DNA from 3 places in the Priestia sp. D3YE.R1 genome. Region 3 is predicted to be linked to each of the others. Evidence: a T-box and tRNA genes for the amino acid it is inferred to sense, from the RefSeq annotation. Region 3 holds a T-box; the other regions hold tRNA genes.
What was found. The T-box of region 3 lies ahead of argS (arginine--tRNA ligase). A T-box ahead of a tRNA ligase gene usually reads a tRNA of that ligase, here a tRNA-Arg.

Region 1: it encodes a tRNA-Arg, which carries the amino acid that the T-box ahead of argS (arginine--tRNA ligase) is inferred to sense. The anticodon was not compared.
Region 2: it encodes a tRNA-Arg, which carries the amino acid that the T-box ahead of argS (arginine--tRNA ligase) is inferred to sense. The anticodon was not compared.

What each region holds. Positions count from the first base shown of each region.
Region 1 covers NZ_JBLTHW010000004.1:174,640-181,880, reverse strand. Annotated here, with positions in the region: gene ACOZIR_RS22585 (sugar-binding transcriptional regulator) at 1-179, opposite strand, end outside; gene ACOZIR_RS22580 (glutaredoxin family protein) at 313-561, opposite strand; gene rpoN (RNA polymerase factor sigma-54) at 574-1,884, opposite strand; gene ACOZIR_RS22570 (hypothetical protein) at 2,171-2,845, opposite strand; tRNA gene ACOZIR_RS22565 (tRNA-Arg) at 3,047-3,118, opposite strand; gene clpP (ATP-dependent Clp endopeptidase proteolytic subunit ClpP) at 3,339-3,926, shown strand; gene ACOZIR_RS22555 (HPr family phosphocarrier protein) at 3,961-4,215, opposite strand; gene whiA (DNA-binding protein WhiA) at 4,244-5,188, opposite strand; gene ACOZIR_RS22545 (gluconeogenesis factor YvcK family protein) at 5,222-6,208, opposite strand; gene rapZ (RNase adapter RapZ) at 6,205-7,098, opposite strand; gene ACOZIR_RS22535 (8-oxo-dGTP diphosphatase) at 7,140-7,241, opposite strand, start outside.
Region 2 covers NZ_JBLTHW010000001.1:201,159-208,399, reverse strand. Annotated here, with positions in the region: gene leuB (3-isopropylmalate dehydrogenase) at 1-63, opposite strand, end outside; gene ACOZIR_RS01060 (2-isopropylmalate synthase) at 83-1,618, opposite strand; gene ilvC (ketol-acid reductoisomerase) at 1,605-2,630, opposite strand; gene ilvN (acetolactate synthase small subunit) at 2,695-3,207, opposite strand; gene ilvB (acetolactate synthase large subunit) at 3,204-4,922, opposite strand; T-box leader at 5,000-5,253, opposite strand; tRNA gene ACOZIR_RS01040 (tRNA-Arg) at 5,573-5,646, opposite strand; gene ACOZIR_RS01035 (metallophosphoesterase) at 5,772-6,284, opposite strand; gene ACOZIR_RS01030 (XTP/dITP diphosphatase) at 6,300-6,893, opposite strand; gene rph (ribonuclease PH) at 6,903-7,241, opposite strand, start outside.
Region 3 covers NZ_JBLTHW010000001.1:1,267,266-1,274,506, reverse strand. Annotated here, with positions in the region: gene ACOZIR_RS06535 (helix-turn-helix transcriptional regulator) at 1-245, shown strand, start outside; partial or broken gene argS (arginine--tRNA ligase) at 440-1,659, opposite strand; T-box leader at 1,711-1,926, opposite strand; gene ACOZIR_RS06525 (hypothetical protein) at 2,470-2,757, shown strand; gene ACOZIR_RS06520 (aspartyl-phosphate phosphatase Spo0E family protein) at 3,044-3,208, opposite strand; partial or broken gene ACOZIR_RS06515 (hypothetical protein) at 3,837-3,947, opposite strand; gene ACOZIR_RS06510 (NucA/NucB deoxyribonuclease domain-containing protein) at 4,214-5,899, opposite strand; gene ACOZIR_RS06505 (GerAB/ArcD/ProY family transporter) at 7,088-7,241, opposite strand, start outside.

The DNA of each region.
Region 1 (7,241 bases), on a different contig from region 3:
TCTTTTAAGAATGTTACTTCGCTTCGTAACACACGCTCTGTGAGCCCAAGGCTTACAGCTAAGTTTCTGCGACCAATCGGCTGCATTAAACGTATGTATTGCAAGATTTGATAGCGCTTTTGCATAACTGAGAGAAGTTCAGGTAATAATTTTCGTTGTACTTCTATTAAAGAACGCATGTTAAAATCCCCTTAAGGCATAAACTCGCTGGACATATTTTGTCCCGTATAGACATATTATGTCCCACCTTGCGCAAAAAAAATTCACCCTGCTACAAAATCTATTCTAACAGGAGTGAATCCTTTATTCAACTCATGTGTTGCCTATTTTTAAAAGTAAGCGTTTTCTTAGTGGGATACCTGTTATTTTTCCATATTCCACTTCTTCTCCGTCCATTTCTACTACAGGAATCGCAAGATGATACTTTTCCAGCCACTCATCGTTTTTGTAAATATCTCGTTCAATAAGCTGAAAGGGAAACTCAGACTGCATCTCTGCAAGCAGCTTCTTTGCATCATCGCATAAGTGACAGCCATTTTTGGTATACAGTACGACTTCCACATTCCCACTCCTTTACTGCGTGACAAAAAGTTTTCGTTGACTGGATGGTAAAACATTTAATTGGTCTCGATATTTGGCTACCGTTCTTCTTGAAATAGTAACGTTATAATTGCTTTGCAAGACGTTAGCCAACTGCTGATCTGAAAGCGGACGCTGTTTGTTTTCTTCTGATACTAGCTTTTTAAGCAGTTCTTTTACGTGAGTTGTAGAAGTCGCTTCGTTGTTGCCCAGTTGAATACTAGTTGAGAAAAAAGATTTCATTGAAAAGGTGCCAAAAGGCGTTTGAATATATTTGTGCCGAGTAGCACGGCTAATTGTTGATTCATGCACAGACGTTTGCTCTGCTACTTCCTTCATTGTTAACGGCTTCAAATACGACGGACCCTTCTTAAAAAATGCTTCTTGTTCAACGAGTAAGGTATTCATTAACGCGTTTAATGTGTCTTTGCGTGTGTGTAAACTTTTCATAATCCATTGAAATTCACGATATTTCTCTTGCAAATAAGAAAACATTTCTTGGTTCTGCCTATTTTTCAGCTGAAGTTTGTATTGTTCATTCACTGAAAGACGAGGTTCCAAATCCTCATTTGCATAAGCAACGACATTTCCATCTTCAACTTTTACAATAAAATCCGGTACAATGAATCGTTCATTGGACTTCATATAAAATGATCCAGGACGAGGATTTAATTTCTTAATCTGTTCATGTAATTGTTGAAGAGCTTCAAGTGAGATTTGACATAACTTTGAGATTTTCATCCATTTTTTATACGCAAATTCTTCAAAGTGATATGTCAAAATTTGCTCTATTTTTTCTGTCCATTGATTACTTCTTTTTAATTGAAGCATTAAGCACTCTTGTAAACTTCTCGCCCCTACTCCTGCCGGGTCCATCTGCTGCACAAGTTGAAGAGCCTTTTCAACCTGCTCTTGACCTTGCCCAAGCTGGTTAGCAAGTATGATTAACTCATCGTGCAAATAGCCAGCATCATCCAGACTATGAATAACAAACTCAACGGCTGCCTGCTCACATTCATCTAATTTTAATAATGCGGATTGATTCATTAAATGTTCGTACAGCGTTTCTTTAGGAGCTGGTATACTGCTCATATAATCTGTTGAATCAGAAGTTGCATGATTTTTTTGATTGTGAGATGTATAGACGGGCAGCTCTGAAAAATCTATAAGCGGATTTTGAAGCGCCTGCTCATGTAAAAACGCTACAATATCCATTGATGAATATTGTAAAAGAGAAATAGCTTGTGATAATTCTTTTGACATCGTCAGCTTTAACGACTGCTGCTGAAATAATCCAATTTCCATTATTTCTCCCCTCCCCTTCATCTATTTTACTATAAAAACGCTTTCAAAGAGCATGTAACTATTTTTTATATGTAATTTTTTCATCAAAAAATCTCCGTCAACCTTTGTTAACGAAGCGGTTCATCCTATTTTTAATTACTAATCATCAAAAAAGTAATAGAGCTATACACCTTTATAACTTTTCATTATAATTCGCACCAACCACATGATTCGAGTAATAATCCGACATGACGTTTTCTTCATCATGTCGAATTTTCTGCATTTGTATAATATATAGAAGAATTGCTTATTGAATAGTCTGTGCCATTTGCATAAACTTGTCTAAGTTTTCTTCGTCATTTTTCGTAAAAATGGTTAGCTTCATTGGTTTCTTTCCTTTAACTAACACGGCGTTTACCGTATGATCGCCAGATGTGGCTTCATACCAAACAGAATCTTTGAAGATCCCATTCTCTTCAAGATTCTTTTTCTCTGCTGCATTTTTATTAACTGCTGTTGCCGTTTGTTTAACAGATTGAGCAGCGTCGTCCAGCGATGCTTCTGATGAAAGCATTTCAATACGCATAAATTGAGAATCATCTGAAGTTAATACTAACGCATCTTTTCCTGGTTCTTCACCCGTTAGTTTATAACCGTCCATTACTTGAACAGCATAATCCTGTTGTGGGCTTTTTGTTAGTTTTGTTTTTGAAGAAGACGTTGACTCTCCATCTTTCGCTGTTTCGCTAGTTGATGATTGACTTCCTGAAGGTTTGGCTGAGACCTCAGAAGAATCCACATCTTTTTTCGACTCTTCTTTTGCAACGCCTGATGTTTGATCAGATTTAGAAGCTGTATCCTGCTGAACATTTTCTGCTTGATCATTAGACTTCGGCTGAGCAGAATCGTCGTTCGTCCCGCATGCAGACAGCAATAGTGCTACCGATGCACTGACAATGAAAAGTTTGTTCATGTATTTCATATTTATTCCTCCTCCGTGTTTCTTTTCCTTATATACTGTTTTATAGTATTCTGACAAATTCCGCAACCGGTACAATGGAATTAATTTCTTGCTTCCTTACGCGTATAAAGGGTTATAGGAGAAAAATAAATATTATTTTTTGAGAAGATGAGTCTTTTTACTCAAAATAAAAAACGTTGCATAATCCGCAACGTTTTAAGACGCCCTCGACAGGATTCGAACCCACCCTAAGAGAACCGGAATCTCTTGTGCTATCCACTACACTACGAGGGCATATTTGTCACAACTTCCATTATAGGAGAGAAAACTTCTCTTTTCAATAGAATACTACGTTTATTTTTTTTAGAAGGGGGAAAAATTTTAATAATGTCAAAGAGGAATACATAGTCTTTTAAGCGAATATGTGTAGTAGAGGTTCTTTTGTTTGACCTTTATTGACCATACGTGTATTATAGGTACATAACAAATTATTCTTGTTAAGGAGGAATTTAATATGAACTTAATTCCTACAGTTATTGAACAAACAAACCGTGGTGAACGTGCTTATGACATTTATTCACGTTTATTAAAAGACCGCATTATTATTTTAGGTAGTGCTATTGACGATAACGTAGCTAACTCAATCGTTTCTCAGCTTCTATTCTTAGCTGCTGAAGACCCAGAAAAAGATATCTCACTTTATATCAACAGCCCAGGTGGCTCTATTACAGCTGGAATGGCTATCTATGATACGATGCAATTCATTAAGCCAAAAGTTTCTACAATTTGTATCGGTATGGCTGCATCAATGGGTGCTTTCTTACTGGCTGCTGGTGAAAAGGGCAAACGTTTTGCTCTTCCAAACAGCGAAGTAATGATTCATCAACCTCTTGGTGGTGCTCAAGGACAAGCTACTGAAATCGAAATTGCGGCAAAACGTATTCTATTCTTACGTGAAAAACTAAATTCAATTTTAGCTGAGCGTACAGGTCAACCGTTAGAAGTGCTACAACGTGATACAGATCGTGATAATTTCATGACTGCTGAACGCGCTTTAGAATACGGTCTAATTGACAAAGTATTAGAAAACGATCCTAAATAAGAAAAAAGCCTTTCCCACTTTGGGAAAGGCTTTTTTATGCATCGTTCTCTACGTAAGCGACTAACGCATCCATTGCTTCTTTTTCATCTACCCCTTCAACAATGAGCGTAATAAGAGAACCGTTATTAATCGCTAAGCTCATTAACCCCATGATACTTTTAGCGTTGACTACTTTCTCATCTTTCTTCAAGTACACATCAGATGTAAAACGAGTTGCTTCTTGCACGAATAGTGCCGCAACACGAGCTTGTAATCCCGTTTTTAATTTTACTTCTACTTGTTTTTCCATGATAAAATCCTCCCCCTTGCAATTCCCCTTATGTGACTGGCTGACCGGCGCGAAGCTTGTCTGCTATTTGGTCAATTTTACGCAACCGATGGTTAATGCCCGATTTGCTAATTTGACCTCCAGATACCATCTCGCCAAGCTCCTTTAACGTAACGTCTTGATATTCCACACGCAAACGAGCAATTTCTCTTAGCTTTTCTGGTAAGATATCTAATCCAGCTGTTTCATCAATATAACGGATGTTTTCCACTTGACGAATGGCCGCTCCGATCGTTTTATTTAAGTTAGCTGTTTCACAATTAACTAAGCGATTAACGGAATTTCGCATATCTCGGACGATTCTTACATCCTCAAACCGTAAAAGAGCGTTATGGGCTCCAATGATATTTAGAAACTCCGTAATTTTCTCAGCTTCTTTCAAATAGTTAATATAGCCTTTTTTCCGTTCTAATGTTTTACTATTCAGTTGAAATTCGTTCATTAAATTGCATAAAGCTTCATTGTGCTCTTCATACAATGAAAAAATTTCAAGATGGTAAGATGATGTCTCCGGGTTATTAATAGAGCCGCCGGCTAAAAATGCGCCTCTTAAGTAGGATCGCTTACAGCATTTCTTTTGTACTAACTCTGATGAAATACGATGTGTAAATGTGAATCCTTCTTCTACAATTTTTAAGTCTTCCAAAAGCATTCTCGTTTTCTCTACTAATCGAACAATATACACATTGTTTTTTTTCAGCCGCATTTTCTTACGCACAAGCAGTTCTACTGACACATCATAATTTTTCTTAAGCAAGACATAAATGCGTCGAGCAATCGCTGCGTTTTCAGTTTGAACATCAACTGTGAATTTTTTATTCGAAAAAGAAAGTGAACCATTCATTCGAATTAATGCAGAGAGCTCTGCTTTTGCACAGCAATCTTTGACTTCTAAATTCGTTAACTCTTTTTTTGTTTCTGATGCAAATGACATAACTTCACCTCCAATCTACATACGGAAATAGTGTTAAACACCCGTATTCGCTTTACCTTGCAGCGATGTCAGCATAGAATACACAAGCTTTGCTACTTTTTTTGTATCATGCCTAATTACGCTGCCGTCATACTGAATAATTTGATCTTCAATCACTTCTAACCCTAATTTTAGCAATACTTCACGGTCATATTCTACAGGCTGAGCCTGCTCTACTTGATATTTCTTTTTTAAGGGTGCTGGAATAGGTGCATTATTGACGATAATCGCATCTAAAAACGCACATGGCATATGGTTGTAAAGCGCTTTAATATGATCACTTGCCTTAAAACCCAATGTCTCACCCGGCTGTGTCATCACGTTGCACACGTATACTTTCTTTGCTTTTGTCGAACAAAGCTCATTACAAATATCTTGCACCAGTAAATTCGGCAAAATACTTGTATAAAGACTTCCGGGCCCCAATACAATTAAATCAGCGCGTCGAATAGCTTTTATTGTCTCGACAAGCGGTTTCACATCGGCAGGCGATAAAAACACTTTATTAATTTTTTTATTAACTTCTGGAATTTTAGATTCACCTGTTACGATGGATCCATCTTGCATCTCCGCATGCAGCACAACGCTTTGATTAGCTGCCGGAAGCACTTTCCCTCTGACGTTTAGTACTTTGCTCATTTCTCGTATAGCATGCACAAAATCGCCAGTAATAGACGTCATAGCTGCAAGCAACAAATTACCAAGAGAATGGCCTGTAAGCTCATTTCCTGTATCAAATCGATGCTGAAAAAGCTCTTCAACTAGTGGCTCTACATCAGATAAAGCAACTAGCACATTTCGAATATCACCAGGAGCAGGGATTTCAAGTTCATCGCGCAATCGGCCAGAACTTCCCCCGTCGTCTGCTACGGTTACGATGGCTGTAAGATCAAGAGGGTATTCCTTCAACCCTCTTAACAGCACTGGTAAACCCGTTCCTCCCCCAATGACGACAACTTTTGGAAGCTGTTCACTGCTCATCTATGATTTTCCTTTCTCCTCTCAATGTCACGATGAGAAATATGAGTTTTGTATTCATTCTGGAAATGGTGACCTAAATATTCAGCTAATGTGACGGAGCGATGCTGTCCGCCTGTACATCCTATAGCGATGACTAGCTGGCTTTTACCTTCTCGCTTGTACTGTGGAAGCATAAACGAAAGTAGGTCTACTACTTTTTCAATGAACTTTTGAGTTTCCGTCCATTTTAATACGTAAGAAGAAACCTCTTCTTCAAGCCCTGTTTTAGGACGCATATGGTCAATGTAGTGAGGGTTCGGCAAAAAGCGCACATCAAAGACTAAATCAGCGTCAATAGGCACCCCGTATTTAAAACCAAATGACATCACATTAACAGTAAAAACTTGTGAAGCGTGGGAAGAAAACTGAGTTAAAATCTTTTCTCTAAGCTCTCTTGGCTTTAACTCTGATGTCTCGTAAATAAGCTGAGCTCTTCCTTTTAACTCCTCAAGCAGCTCCCGTTCCATACCAATTCCTTCTAACGGTAACCCCGAAGGAGCTAGCGGATGTGAACGTCTCGTTTCTTTGTAGCGCGTCACCAGTACAGAATCTTTTGCATCTAAAAATAAAATTTGTGGCGTGACCCACGTTGTTTCACTCATGTTATCCAATGCTTCAAATAGGCTTTCAAAAAACTCTCTGCCTCGCAAATCCATAACAAGAGCAACTTTATTCATTTTATTCCCTGACTCTTTCATGAGTTCTAAAAATTTCGGTAGCAATGTAGGGGGTAAATTATCTACACAAAAGAACCCTAAATCTTCAAAACTCTGAATTGCTACTGTTTTTCCTGCACCTGACATTCCAGTAATAATCACTAATTGAATATCGCTTACAGACCCAGTACTCATTTTCCATCCCCCTCAATCTATGCATACATGTCTATTTATCATTAACAAGGATCAATTCGATAAGATAATAACTCGAAATCCGTTGTATACGTAAAGTTGCCATAAATAACACCCGACCCTTTTGCTACATAATCGATAATGTG
Region 2 (7,241 bases), 1.1 Mb from region 3:
AGCGCCTTTGGTTACTTCTGTTCCTACGCCGTCACCCGGTAATACAGCGACTTTTTTTGTCATGGTGGTCTCTCCCTTCAGTTCACATTACTTCTTGCTTTGTACGATGCTGCTGAATAGCGATTAAACGATTAATGGCGTTCAGATATGCTTTCGCTGACGATTCTAATACGTCAAATGCTACTCCGCGTCCGCTTGCTTCAGTTCCTTCGCTTTCAACCTTCACAAATACTTCAGCCAGTGCATCCGGTCCACCGTTAATAGATTGAATACGATAGTCTAATAGGTTTACATCTTGTTCAACACAGCGCTGCAGCGTATTATAGATAGCTTCCACGCTTCCAGATCCCGTAGCTGCTTCTTGAATCTCTTCGCCGTTTTCTTTGCGAAGCGTAATCGTAGCCGTAGGAATATTGTTCGTACCATACTGAACTTGCAGACTTTCAAGCTTATATTCACTGTCTTTGCTAACTTGCTTTTGAATGACTAATGCCAATAAATCATCGTCGGTAATGTCTTTTTTCTTATCTGCTAAGTCTTTAAACTTCTCAAAAAGCACGTTTGCTTCTGTATCTTCCAATGTGAATCCAAGCTCTACTAAGCGTGTACGGAACGCGTGACGGCCTGAATGTTTACCAAGCACAATTGGATTTTGTTTAACACCCACAAGTTCTGGGGAAATAATCTCATATGTTAACGGATTTTTTAAGACACCATCTTGGTGAATACCTGATTCATGAGCAAAAGCATTTTTTCCGACAATTGCTTTATTTGGTGCAATATTCATCCCTGTAAGCTTACTGATAATGTCACTCGTACGCTTGATTTCAGGTAAGATAAGACCTGTGCTCGCTTGATAGAAATCTTGACGGACATGAAGCGCAAGTGCTACTTCTTCAAGAGCTGCGTTACCCGCACGTTCTCCGATTCCGTTAATCGTTCCTTCAATTTGAGTAGCTCCTGCTTCAATAGCAGCCATTGAATTGGCCACAGCTAGCCCTAAGTCATCGTGGCAGTGAGCTGACAAATCAACTTTATGAATATTTGACACATGTTCTTTTAAGTAATTAAATACTGATTGATAGTCACCAGGAGTGATAAATCCTACTGTATCTGGAATATTAACGACTTTTGCACCAGCATCAATAACTGCTTCTACAATTCTAGCTAAAAACGGTAAATCTGTTCGACATGCATCTTCAGCAGACCATTGAACAACCGGGAATTTTTTGCTTGCGTACTTCACCATTTCCACTGCTGTTTCAAGTACTTCATCAGGTGTTTTTTTCAATTTATGCTGCATATGAATTTCGGAAGTAGCGATAAAGACATGCAGTCTTGGTTCTGCACTTTCTTTTAACGCCTCCCATGCAATGTCAATATCTTTTGTAACAGACCTTGCAAGGCCTGTTACAGAAGAGTTTTTGACAATAGACGCAATTTCTTTTACGGATTGAAAATCACCTTTTGAAGAAGCGGGAAATCCAGCTTCAATGATGTCGATACCTAATCGCTCTAACTGCTTAGCAATTTCAAGCTTTTCTTGTAGGTTCAAATTGACTCCAGGTGACTGTTCACCATCGCGTAGCGTCGTGTCAAATAGTTTAATTTTTTGCACTAGCGATCACCGCTTCTTTCTTTTGTTTTTTAACAAATGGCATCATTTCACGTAATTGAGCGCCAACTTTTTCAATTAAATGTTCGTTTTCACGGTTATTGATAGCTGTAAATTCTGGACGATTTGCTTGGTTTTCTAGGATCCAGCCTTTTGCAAATTTACCTGTTTGGATGTCTTCAAGCACTTTTTTCATTTGTTCTTTTGAACGCTCATCTACAACGCGTGGTCCTGAAACGAAGTCACCCCATTGAGCTGTATCAGAGATTGAATAACGCATACCTTCCATTCCGCCTTCATACATAAGGTCAACAATTAATTTTAATTCGTGTAAACACTCAAAATATGCAACTTCCGGTTGGTAGCCAGCTTCTACAAGCGTTTCAAAACCAGCTTTAACTAATGAAGTTAAACCACCGCAAAGTACTGCTTGCTCACCGAAAAGATCTGTTTCTGTTTCTTCTTTAAATGTTGTTTCTAATACACCCGCACGAGCTGAACCGATTGCTTTAGCATAAGCTAACGCTACGTCTTTTGCTTCTCCAGTTACATCTTGGAATACCGCGAATAACGCCGGTACGCCAGCTCCTTCTTCATATGTTCTTCTTACAAGGTGACCAGGACCTTTTGGAGCTACTAGGAATACGTCAACGAATTCAGGTGCTACGATTTGATTAAAGTGGATGTTGAAACCGTGAGCAAATACTAAAGATTTTCCTGGTTTTAATCCCGGAAGAATTTCTTCGTTATAAACTTTTGGCTGATGCTCATCCGGAAGTAATACCATTACTACTTCTGCTTGTTGAACTGCTTCTTTTACAGATAATACAGTGAAGCCGTCTTGTTCTGCTTGATCCCATGATTTACCTTTACGTAATCCTACTACCACGTTTACTCCGCTGTCGCGTAAGTTTTGTGCGTGAGCGTGACCTTGTGAACCATAACCTACGATTGCTACTGTTTTACCTTGTAATAATTGATCCTTTGCATCTCCGTTGTAATATACCTTTGTCATAATAAATCTCTCCTCTTAGTTTATATAGTTTTATATAGTTTACTTTTTTAGTAACTAGCTAGAATTAAATGATTGATGAAAGTTTGGCTGCTGCTTTTTGCGTACCGCGCGGAACAGCTACTGTTCCCGTGCGCGTTACTTCTTTTAATCCATAAGGCTGAAGTAAATCAATCATCGCTTCAATCTTGCTGGATTCACCTGTTACTTGAATAATTAAGCTATCGCGGCTTACATCAATGATGGTTGCACGGAAAGGCTCAATTACTGCATAAAGTTCGTTACGGCTCGCTGGTGTAGATGCTACTTTCATTAAAGCAAGCTCTCTTGACACCACCGCTTGATCCGTAATATCTTGAACTTTCAACACGTCAATCTGCTTATTTAACTGCTTAATTACTTGTTCAGCAGCGTTATCATGCTCTACGTTCACAACAAACGTCATGCGTGATACATCCTCAGATTCAGTGTGCCCTACCGAAATACTCTCAATATTGAAATTTCTTTTTGTAAATAACCCCGTTACGCGATTTAAAACGCCCGCACGGTTTAATACAGTTGCTGTAATAATTCGCTTCATGGTTTCACCCCTACCATTTCATGTAATCCTTTTCCAGGTGCAACCATTGGATATACGTTTTCTTTAGGTGCGACAAAGAAGTTTAGTAAAACAGGTCCATCTGTTTCCATTGCTTCTTTCAGAGCCGCATGCGCTTCTTCTTCAGTAGAAGCTTGTAAACCTTTGATATCATAGGCTTCCGCAAGCTTCATCAAATTAGGCTGATTCGGAATTAAAGAGTGCGAGTAGCGTTCTTCATAGAAGATTTCCTGCCACTGACGAACCATACCAAGCGATTGATTGTTGAGCACAACCACTTTTACAGGTAAATTTAATTCTCTAATAACCCCTAATTCTTGAAGCGTCATTTGAAATCCACCGTCACCAACGACGGCTACAACTGTTTTATCTTTATTTGCCAGCTGAGCGCCGATTGCAGAAGGTAATCCAAAGCCCATGGTGCCAAGACCACCTGAAGTTACCCATCGATCAGGATTATTAAATGTGTAGTATTGAGCTACCCACATTTGATGTTGCCCAACGTCCGTTGTAACAACGGCATCTCCATTTGTATACTTGTGAAGCAACTCAACTACTTTTTGTGGTTTTAACACGTCCGCTGAGTTCTGATACCATAATGGATATTCTTGTTTCCATGCCGCTAATTTCTCATGCCATTTCGTATAATCTCCAACTTCTCCTTCTTGCAGAAGCAATTGCTTTAATACTTCTTTTGCATCTCCAACAATTGGAATCTTGGTCGGAACATTCTTTCCAATTTCTGCCGGGTCGATGTCAATGTGAGCAATTTTTGCTTTTGGTGCAAAATGCTTTAAGTTACCTGTTACTCGGTCATCAAAGCGTGCACCAATACTAATGAGAAGATCACTCTCATAAATTGCCATGTTTGCTGTGTACGTTCCGTGCATGCCAGCCATTCCTAAATGAAGCGGATGGTCTGCAGGAAAACAGCCTAACCCTAAAAGCGTATTAATAACCGGAATATTTTGACGCTCAGCATAATTTTTTAATTCTTCTGAACCTTTACTCAATAACACTCCCGCACCTGCTAGGATAACAGGTTTCTTTGCAGCTGCTACTGCGTCTGTCAACTTTTTAACCTGCAGCTGATTTGGAAAATAAGTTGGCTGATAGCCAGGTAAATCAATTTCTCCTTCGTAATTAAATGTTCCATCACCCTGTGCCATATCCTTTGGAATGTCGATTAAGACTGGACCAGGTCTTCCTGTTGTCGCAATATGAAATGCCTCTTTGATGATTCTCGGCATGTCGCTGATATTGCGTACTTGATAGCTATGTTTTGTAATTGGCATTGTGATTCCTAATACATCTGCTTCTTGGAACGCGTCAGAACCAATTACACTTGAAGCTACTTGACCAGTAAAAACAACTAAAGGAAGTGAGTCAATCATCGCATCTGCCAAACCTGTTACGATATTTGTTGCACCAGGACCACTTGTTGCGATAACTACACCGGGTTTACCTGAAATTCTTGCGTACCCTTCTGCTGCGTGAATTCCACCTTGTTCGTGACGAGCAAGTACGTGGAACATTCCTGAACCGTATAGCTTATCGTAAATCGGTAAAACGGCTCCCCCTGGGTAACCGAAGATGACGTCAACGTTTTCTCTTCTTAGAGATTCAATCAACATGTCAGCTCCATTCATTTGTGCCCCAGTGCTTACAGGTTCTTTCGTTTGCATATTGGCTCCCACTTTTCTCATCCTTTCGTTTTCTAGATAAAAGAAAAAAGACTTCTCACCCCTAAATAGACCCTATCAAATGATATAGGTCAAGGGGCGAAAAGTCTTTTGTACTTTACGCGGTACCACCCTCGTTTGTAATCGTAATGATTACCTTATGAATGTATACTGTACATTCTTTTTGATAACGAGTGCTTTGGAAGTACACTCGGTCGCCCTTACTGAATTTCAGGGTGACACTCTGAGGTGAGTTCATTTTGAGTTGGTAACGCCGGCTTCCAGCAACCCGACTCTCTGTTGATACCTAAACATCAAAACTACTTATCCTCTTCAACGTTTTAAAACGCTATATGCTTTTTGAACAATGCTTTACACATCATATTTTAAATTAATTAAAATTTTTAGAAAACTTATATTTGAGGACTATCTTACGCCCATTTCTATGCATAGTCAACCACTTTTCGAGATTTTTTTAGACAATTTAGACTAAACAGAATATTTGAATGCGTTTTCATTATTGATGTAATGAGGGTTTATAGCAGTTCAAAAAGTTTTTCTGAAACGTTCATGTGTGCACACTGAATGAACAAACATTCACTTTTAAAATAAATAAAAAAATCCCGGCTTTTACTAAAAAGTAAAAGCCGAGATTTTTTTCTCGACGTCCCAGGAGAGATTCGAACTCCCGACCGACGGCTTAGAAGGCCGTTGCTCTATCCTGCTGAGCTACTGGGACATAATGTTAAACTGTATCAAAGACAATACTTATTATATTCAAATATAATTTAAAAGTCAACGTTTTTTTGAAATTTTATGAGAAGAGAGGTAAAAAGCCTTCTCTTCTCCCTATATTTGGCTATATTATGCTGAAAGTGTACAGGTTAACTGCATGCTAGGAATATGTTTACCGCTTATATCGTAAAACTGCACGGTAGCTTCTGTACCATCCATTACTAGTATAGCATACGTACGTTCTTTTCTCATACGAGGAAGTAACATACTTCCTGGATTGATAAATAAAACTCCGTCCATGAGCTCAGCTCCCGCTATGTGAGAATGCCCAAAACAAACAACGTTTGCCCCGACTTCTCTCGCTTTGTAATGCAGATTCATCATAGACATTTTAACATTATATAAGTGACCGTGTGTAACCAGACACGTAGCTTCTCCAAGCGACTCTACTCGATCATTAACGTAAGATGCATCGTAGTCACAATTTCCTCGAACGCCTAAAAACGCAGACATTTCTTTGCTGTCTTGCGGCAACTCAGAGTCCCCACAATGGATCATCTTATCTACATCAGCATGTCTCTCTCTGATAGTGAGCAGTTCTTCTTGTAACCCGTGGCTATCGCTTACAATTAATAGTTTCACACGTCATCACTCCTTCTAAAATTGCGCATCAATTAGCGGTGCTAGTTTTTTTAACGCATTTGCTCGGTGACTAATCTGATTTTTTTGTTCTTTAGACAATTCTGCCATGGAGCATCTCCATTTTTCTACAAAGAAAATAGGATCGTACCCAAAACCGTTTTCCCCTCTTTTTTCCTCCAAGATGTGCCCTTCACACGTGCCTTCTACAATTTCTGTTCTTTTTCCGGGCACTGCAATAGCAAGAGCACAATGAAAGCGTGCCGTGCGCTTTTCAAACGGCACGTCATTTAATTTTTGAAGTACCTTCTCTATATTAGCATTATCATCTTTATTTTCACCAGCATAACGCGCGGAATAAACGCCTGGCTCCCCGTTCAAGGCATCAATAGCAAGCCCCGAGTCATCGGCAATGACAGGCTTATTTAATGCGAATGAAATGGCCTCTGCTTTTAGCGTCGCATTCTCTGCAAATGTAACGCCCGTTTCTTCCACGTCTTCCATCTCAGGAAAATCAAGAAGCGATTTCACTTGAAATCCCTTTGGTGAGAAAAGTGTTTCAAAATCTTTTACTTTGCCTGCATTTTTAGTTGCAATAATGATTTCACGCACGTTAATCCCTTACCTTTCTTTAACCGGAATGTAAGCAGTCAGGTGATCAAGAACTTCCTTTTGCTGTTCAATCAATTGATAAACACCCTTTTCCCCTAAATCCAGAAGATGGTTTAACTGTTCTCTCGAAAACGTCGATTCCTCTCCCGTTCCCTGTAATTCTACAAACTGTCCGCTTCCTGTCATCACAATATTCATGTCAACTTCCGCTGTCGAATCTTCTTCATAATTTAAATCTAAAATCGAATTTTCTCCATGAATACCTACTGAAGTCGCAGCTAAGTAGTCACGAATAGGAATTTCTGTTAGCTTGTTCTCTTCAACCAGCTTTCCAAACGCTAAAACCAT
Region 3 (7,241 bases):
GGTTTAAAACTATGATTAGTGAACTTAGCGAGAAAAGCCCTCAGTTTTACAAGTGGTGGTCTAATCATGAAGTTTTAGGTACACCTTGTGGAAAAAAGACCATTATTCACCCTGTGGCAGGAAAAATGATTATGGATCATATTACGCTTCAAGTGTATGATGCACCCGAATTAAAAGTGACTGTTTATCAGCCACGTGAGGAGAATGAGACAGAAGAGAAGATGAAGCAGTTACTAAGATCATAATACCAGCACTAAACATATCATTACTGTTAATTAATAGAACCCTATGTATTCCTGACAAGTTCATAGGCTTTTTATTTTTGAATTGACATAACAGGTGTTATCGGTAGAAAAAATAAGTAAACCCTTACTGCTAGGATTTACTTATTTTTTCTAGATTAATTTATAAACATATTTATTTGAAAAATGCTTATCCGTTACATTTCTCTTGGTGTCTGAATTCCTAGTAGTCTTAACCCCTCTTCCAAAACAATCGTTGTACTTTCTACCAAAGCAAGGCGACTTTCCTTCTCCTTGTCTTCTATAAGGATTTTGACTTGACTATAATATTTATTAAACTCTTGTGACACATCAATTAAGTACTTAGCAATATGGGATGGCTCGTACTTCTCAAAACTTCTCTCAATAATCTTAGGAAATATCATGAGTTCTTTTATTAACAACCAATTGTATTCATTTTCTCCTTCACTGAAGACGAAATGTGTAGGTTGAGCTACTTTTCTTAAAATGGAGCAAGCACGAGCATATGTGTATTGAATATACGGTCCTGTTTCTCCCTCTACTTTTAACATCTCTTCAATTGAAAATTCAATATTATTGAGTCGCTCATTTTTTAAATCTTGAAAAATAATAGAACCTACAGCTACTTGCTGGGCAACCTCATCCTTGTTTGGTAACGTTGGATTCTTAACAGCAATATTTTGTTTGGCTAAGACTATTGCTTCTTCAATAACTTTTTCTAAAAGAACTACCTTACCTTTACGACTAGACATCTTTTTGCCTTCTTTTAAAATAAAGCCAAAAGGAACATGAATTAATTCTTTTGCCCAGTTGTACCCCATTTTTTCTAAGACTAAGAATACTTGTTTAAAATGAAGGCTTTGCTCGTGCCCTACTACGTATAAAGCTTTCGTAAACTGATAGGTCTCTTGTCTATATAATGCTGCTGTTAGATCTCTTGTTGCATATAATGTAGCACCATCTGACTTTTTAATTAGACATGGAGGTAAGTTGATCGTAAATGGCCCATAGAAAATGGTTTAGCTATATTTGGAGAGGAGAAATCAATAGTAATAGTCCCTTCCTTTTTTACTTCGGGTGTTCCATAGAGACTTTTCTGTTGTAAGATAGTGTTTATAACCTTTTTTCCAACTGTCTCCTTATTAAAGAATCCATTTACATAGGGTCCTTCAGCTACAATCTTAGCAAACAAGGGATGCTTTAATTGTTCAGCCAAATTTATGGCGATAGCATTAGGTGATTTCTTGAGTAGTTTAGCTAATGTGAAACAAGGAAAAGCAATATCTCCTTGGGTACTATACTTAGGCTTTTCAATTAACTTCATAATACTTTTAACGGTCAGTTTGTTATCTAGTATTTTGCTTATTTCTTTAGCGAATATTTTATCAAATTCCATGTCATCACCTAATTCCTTTTATTTTTAGAGAACAAAAAAATCTCGTCTCTTATTAGAGACGAGATTTACCCGCGATACCACTCTTATTGTTCAAATTGAACCTTCTTACCAAGAACATAACGGATTTTGATCCGGCTCACCCTACTCTGCGAGATTTCAGGTTGCATCTCAAAAGTGCGCTTCACCTTAACTAGACTGTTAGGCTTGCACCATCCCTAACTCGCTTTAAGACTTCATTAAGATTACTCTCTTCTTCATAGATTTTCAATATTTTAACAATCTTATAATAGGTCAAGCTTAAAGTCAATATGATCTATAAGAATTAACATTTTTTAGTTACCATAATGTACCTTATCGGTATTGATCTAAAAGAAGAACAGCATATATGCTGTTCTTCTTTTAGGAATCGTCTATACTACCTCAAAAATATGGATGCAACAAGGAACTATAATGACAAGCTTTGAAAAAGCATAATGGTTATAAATTTAAGGTTATAAGTTGATAAATAGTTAACAAAAAAGCATCAATCCGTGTTTTTATGAGGGGATGATGCCTTTTTTTATCAAAAATGTTTCAGTAGTACTATAAAATGTTTCATTTTCTATATATAAGGGTATCAAAAGTTTTAGGACATCGTTCTCATAGTATACTATCGATTAGTGACAAAACATTGTATATGCAGCATGTTTTGTTCATTTTCTGCTTTGGAGGGACGATTTCAATATTTGCTGTCCTTCTTTTTATTTTACATAAAAACAATGAAATACTCTCCAAAGTACTATTATGCTTAGTCAAGGGAGTTGAAATATTATGAAAAAAACAGAGCACATCAAGAGATATGAGCAAGGTATTACTAGTAAGTTTGCTGTGTACAACTTTCCATATGTTTATGAATTTTCTATTTACGCTATTGACATCTTTTATTCTGATACAGGAGAATACCTCTTTGGCTGTGCTAAGAACACTACACTTGAAAGATTCTTTACTCGTAAAATCTACCAAGATGAACTTGGGTATTATTTCAAGTATGTTCAAGAAAAGATCTATCTCAACTGTTTTAATCCAATAAAGAACAATATGTTACAGTTAGCTCAATGAACTGGCTTTTTTTATGCCATCCAAGATAAAGGACCTATCCTACTCACATAGGGTAGTTTTTTCATTTGCTATTAGTATATTTTTTATTCGATTGGAACAAAATGCAATTAGAATGCCTTCCGACATTTGGTGTTCGAAACCCATTTTTTAGATTAGAAAAACCTACTGTTGAGGCACAGTAGGTTTTTCTTCTTGCAATAAATATTTAAAACCTCTAAATTAAAGATATGCATATTATACTGGATTAGAAAAGGAACCGGTTTTAAATCTGAATCTGCTCCTTTTTTTAATGAATTTCTTCTAGTTCATTTAACTTCCTATCCAACACTTGACTTACCTTTACCGTATTATCGCTTCCAATTCCTTCTTTTAAAGCTGTGTTTATCATAATTTTTCTAATACGCTCTATTTCCTCTAATAGTACTTCATGCGTTACATATTTATCTTCCATCCCCATCATCACCTAACCAATTTCCATGTTAAATATTGATAAATTTTACATTAACTTTTTATAATGTATTTTTCAACACTCAAATTTTTACAATTCGAAGTACGATTAAAAACTGATTATTTTGGAAGGCGAAAACTATAATTCTTATAGGTAATTGTTAACATACTTTCTTAAAAGGAAACAGGAAGATAGATTGGTAGAGGATAGGGAGTAGAAATCGTGATTTTTTCAATAGAAATGAATATTTAGAAGAAACACCAATAGGCGACTTATTCCTTCTGTTCAGAAAGATAAAGTCACCTACACAATTTTTCCATTCATTATTAGTTATCCTTTCAGTTTTTCTTATTTATACGTTTATTGATTTACATGTTCCTGTTCTAACTGATTTACTACATTATCCTGACATTCATTGATAAATAGATAAGTAAGGTATGAATGTAAGTCAAATCGTTGTTTATTAATAAATGTAGAAAAAACCTGTTTATATTCGCTCAATAGTTTGACCTCCTTTATGTGAGTTCCTATTTTCATTATCGCCCAACTAGCAATCTCTTATACATACAAATCAATAAAGTATTCTGTATGATAAGCTATTTTTATCATGTATTTAATATAAATTGATAATTTACTGTTTCTTTTCATTATAATATTGCACAGGGAACATAGATCCTTCCGAGACCATTTTATTATCTTCAGTGTCCATAGGATCTGGATGACCAGCTTTGTGTATAGGGAACGAGGTCAATTTTTGAGTTGATGACTTATATGGAATAGCTTTTTTTACACTTTGAACAAACCCTTTTACCTTATCTAAGTACTTGTTGCTATATTAACGAGAGAAATAATACCAACCACTATATTACAACTAAATAGTTAATCTTCTTTACTTTAATCGACCATAGGTAGCTGTTGAAACAGTAGGTTTAGATTTGATTCTCTAATGGTTTAAAAGAGGCTGGCCTTTAAGTGTCACATACTTAAAGAACAGCCTCTAAGTTATTATTATGGGATGGCATAGACCTCGACAGTGAAGCTTTCTCCATCGGTGTCTTCCGGTCTGGCGACGTAGAAATCTTCACTCGTTTTGATTTCTGTCTCGGATCCGTCTGTAAGGTCATTAAAGATCGTTTCGTCAATGCCGAAGCTGATGTCTTTCATGACATCGAATTTCGCATTAGTAGGACCATCGACGATTTTCCATTGTAACTTGGTCGCGTAAGAAGGGATATTCCCGATCGTGAAGTTATCACTTGATCGGTTATCCTGTCCGTCCTGAGGCTGGCCTTCCGATCGGATCGTCGCTATTTTCTCAGGGGCTTCGACCTGCACATTGAAAGTATCCCCATCCAAAATCCTATCATAGGCGTACCAGGCACCGAGCCATGTCCCTGCAGCGCCGTTCGATTCGCTTGAAATCATTTTTACTGAAAAATTATCCGATCCATTGGTCGCCGAACCTTCCCAGGTGGAAGCAAACGGATATTCGTCACACTGCTTGCCGGTCCGATCCTCATCTCCGAATTCCCTTTCACAAGTCCTTCTTGTCTTGTTCCTATTGCGATTATATTCATCCTGATGACGTTTCGGATACATCCGTGTCAGTGTGCTGTCTCCCACAGCTCCCGGTATTTTCTTTCCAACCATTTGAGGCTTCGTCTGATCTGGATGATCCATCGCAAACTTCCAATGCTGTCCAGCTTCAGATAACATTGAAAATTCTGGCTTTGTGACCGGAACATTGAAGATTGGTGTGGCTTTACTGAATACGGCTCCTTGCCAGAAATATTGATTAGGAAAGGCAAACATATATTTTGCAGAATCGTACCGAACGGTCTGTTTAATACCATCAATACTCTTTTTGAATTTCCTTGGTGCATGTGTAAGGGTAAGTTTTGGCCAAAATTCCATGTACCCTAACTGATCAGGATTTGCGTCAGTTGGTGGGGGTGCTTCTGATGTGAAAATTTCTGTGCTGAAGTTCGTATTTTTCCATTGGGCGATTGTTCGTTCCGTCGGCGGAAAGTCGGGATCCTCTTTACAGTCACCTGCGTTCACCTTGGATTCACATACCATATCAATTTTCAACTTGGCTCCATTCAAGGATGGATGGGTCACGAGGATATCATCAAGTGTATAATAGACCCTCATTTTCCGGCTTTGGTTGGAGCCATAACCTATTTCAGTGAATTGAAATTGAACGCCTTCGTAAAAACAGAACCCACCAATGCATTTTACTGGGACTTGATATGTTGCGACGTGGGACCAACAGAAGGAATACCGATTCTTAATATACCCTGTTTCTGAACTGCTGTCTGGACTTCCCTGGCATTCTTCTGTAGTCAGGATATGATCATAGTCGAAGTCAGGCGGTGTCCATCCGGCTGCTGTCTTGATCGGAGGCGCCATGTTCGCTCTGTATGTTGTGTCACTTTGCTGGTCTTCCTCCATCAATTTATCTAATGTCTGAATGCCTTCTTTTTTCTGGATCTGATCTTGCTTGATCCCAATCTCTTCAACTGACTTGCCTTGCTTCATAAGTTTAGTTGCCTTTTCAATCTTCTCCTTGTTGTTTGGGAGCCAATAACCTCCGCCATTTGAATCAGACTGCGCTTGTGCTGGTGAAATCATTCCTGTGACCAAAAACAAAAAAAGTACAGATAAAACGATACGTCTATAAAACCTGGACATCCTATCCCTCCCTTATTTTTTGATTTGGAATAAAACTTTGTTTTAGAAACATATAGAGGATATTATCTTTGCAGACAATAAACTAAATTCATTACTTCGATGGCATCCAAATCGATGATAGAATACTACAAAAAAATTTTTCCGACAATATACTATAAGGAAAATGAAACCAAAAACCTACAATAATTACCATATCAATTAGCGTGCTAGGAAAAATGGGTCATATAAAGAATTCCTTTATTTATAAAGATTCTCCACAATTGGGCGCCATTTGTCGTCATTAAGGTAAATAGTTAAACTGTGGATTTTTACGAAATAATTTACAATTTACTTAACATAAACACTCTTTCCGGAAGACATCACCAAAAAGAACCCTTATGGGAGTAAGGGTTCAATCTAGGATAGGTTTCTGCCATATGCAGCTTTTTATACATCCTTGATTTATCAACGTTTTTCAGATAGACGTTTTAGAATTAAGTGTATAAAAAGCGCACCTTTTATACATATGCTCAAAGCTGTCCTATATTGCCTTATTTATAAATTTGTTGTACAATTATTCAGATTTTTCTATGAATAGAAACATATAAATTCCCTAAAAGCTATCCGTCCTGCAACGATGGGGTAGCTTTCTTTTTTTATTAACGATAATAATTACTTTAACACCTTGTAATAGATTTAAATATCTTATTCGTAAAAGTATATCTTGTTAGAAAAATCCGCGTCGAAATACAAGAAATAACTTTTAAATAATCATTGATATTCTGTGATTTAGAAGCGTAATACTTTGTAGAAAAAAGTTTCATTTGTCTACATGGAGTAAAATCAATAACACTACTTTTAATAAAATACGTTTAGTTTTACTTAATGATATGACGAAAAGTAGAACTACACATAATCAGTTTTTTTAAAGGGGGAAGAAAAATCAATATTAAAAATCAACAATTCCTAGAGACTATTGATTATTTGCTTTCCTCAATTTTAAGTATGCATATGCACTTAACATGAGGGCTACAATCACTATACAAGTAAGAGGAAATAGAATTGTATTAACAAAATGATCATAAAAACAGGTATACATAAAAATCACCTCAAATAGTTTAAATTCCCCCTAATAATCCTTGTTTTAGAGGGGGGTAACAGATTGTAAGAACCACCTCATATTCGAAGGGAATAATGCAAATAAACCTTTTATTGCTTATGGTCCTTTCTATTTTTCAAGAAAGCAACAAGAAGCAGCAGAATAGGCATAATCGCAGAGAGGGGAATATACAAAACAAACATCTCTATCCCCAATCCTTCATGGAGGTGTTCTTGAAAATTGCTAGAAATCGTCATTGACATA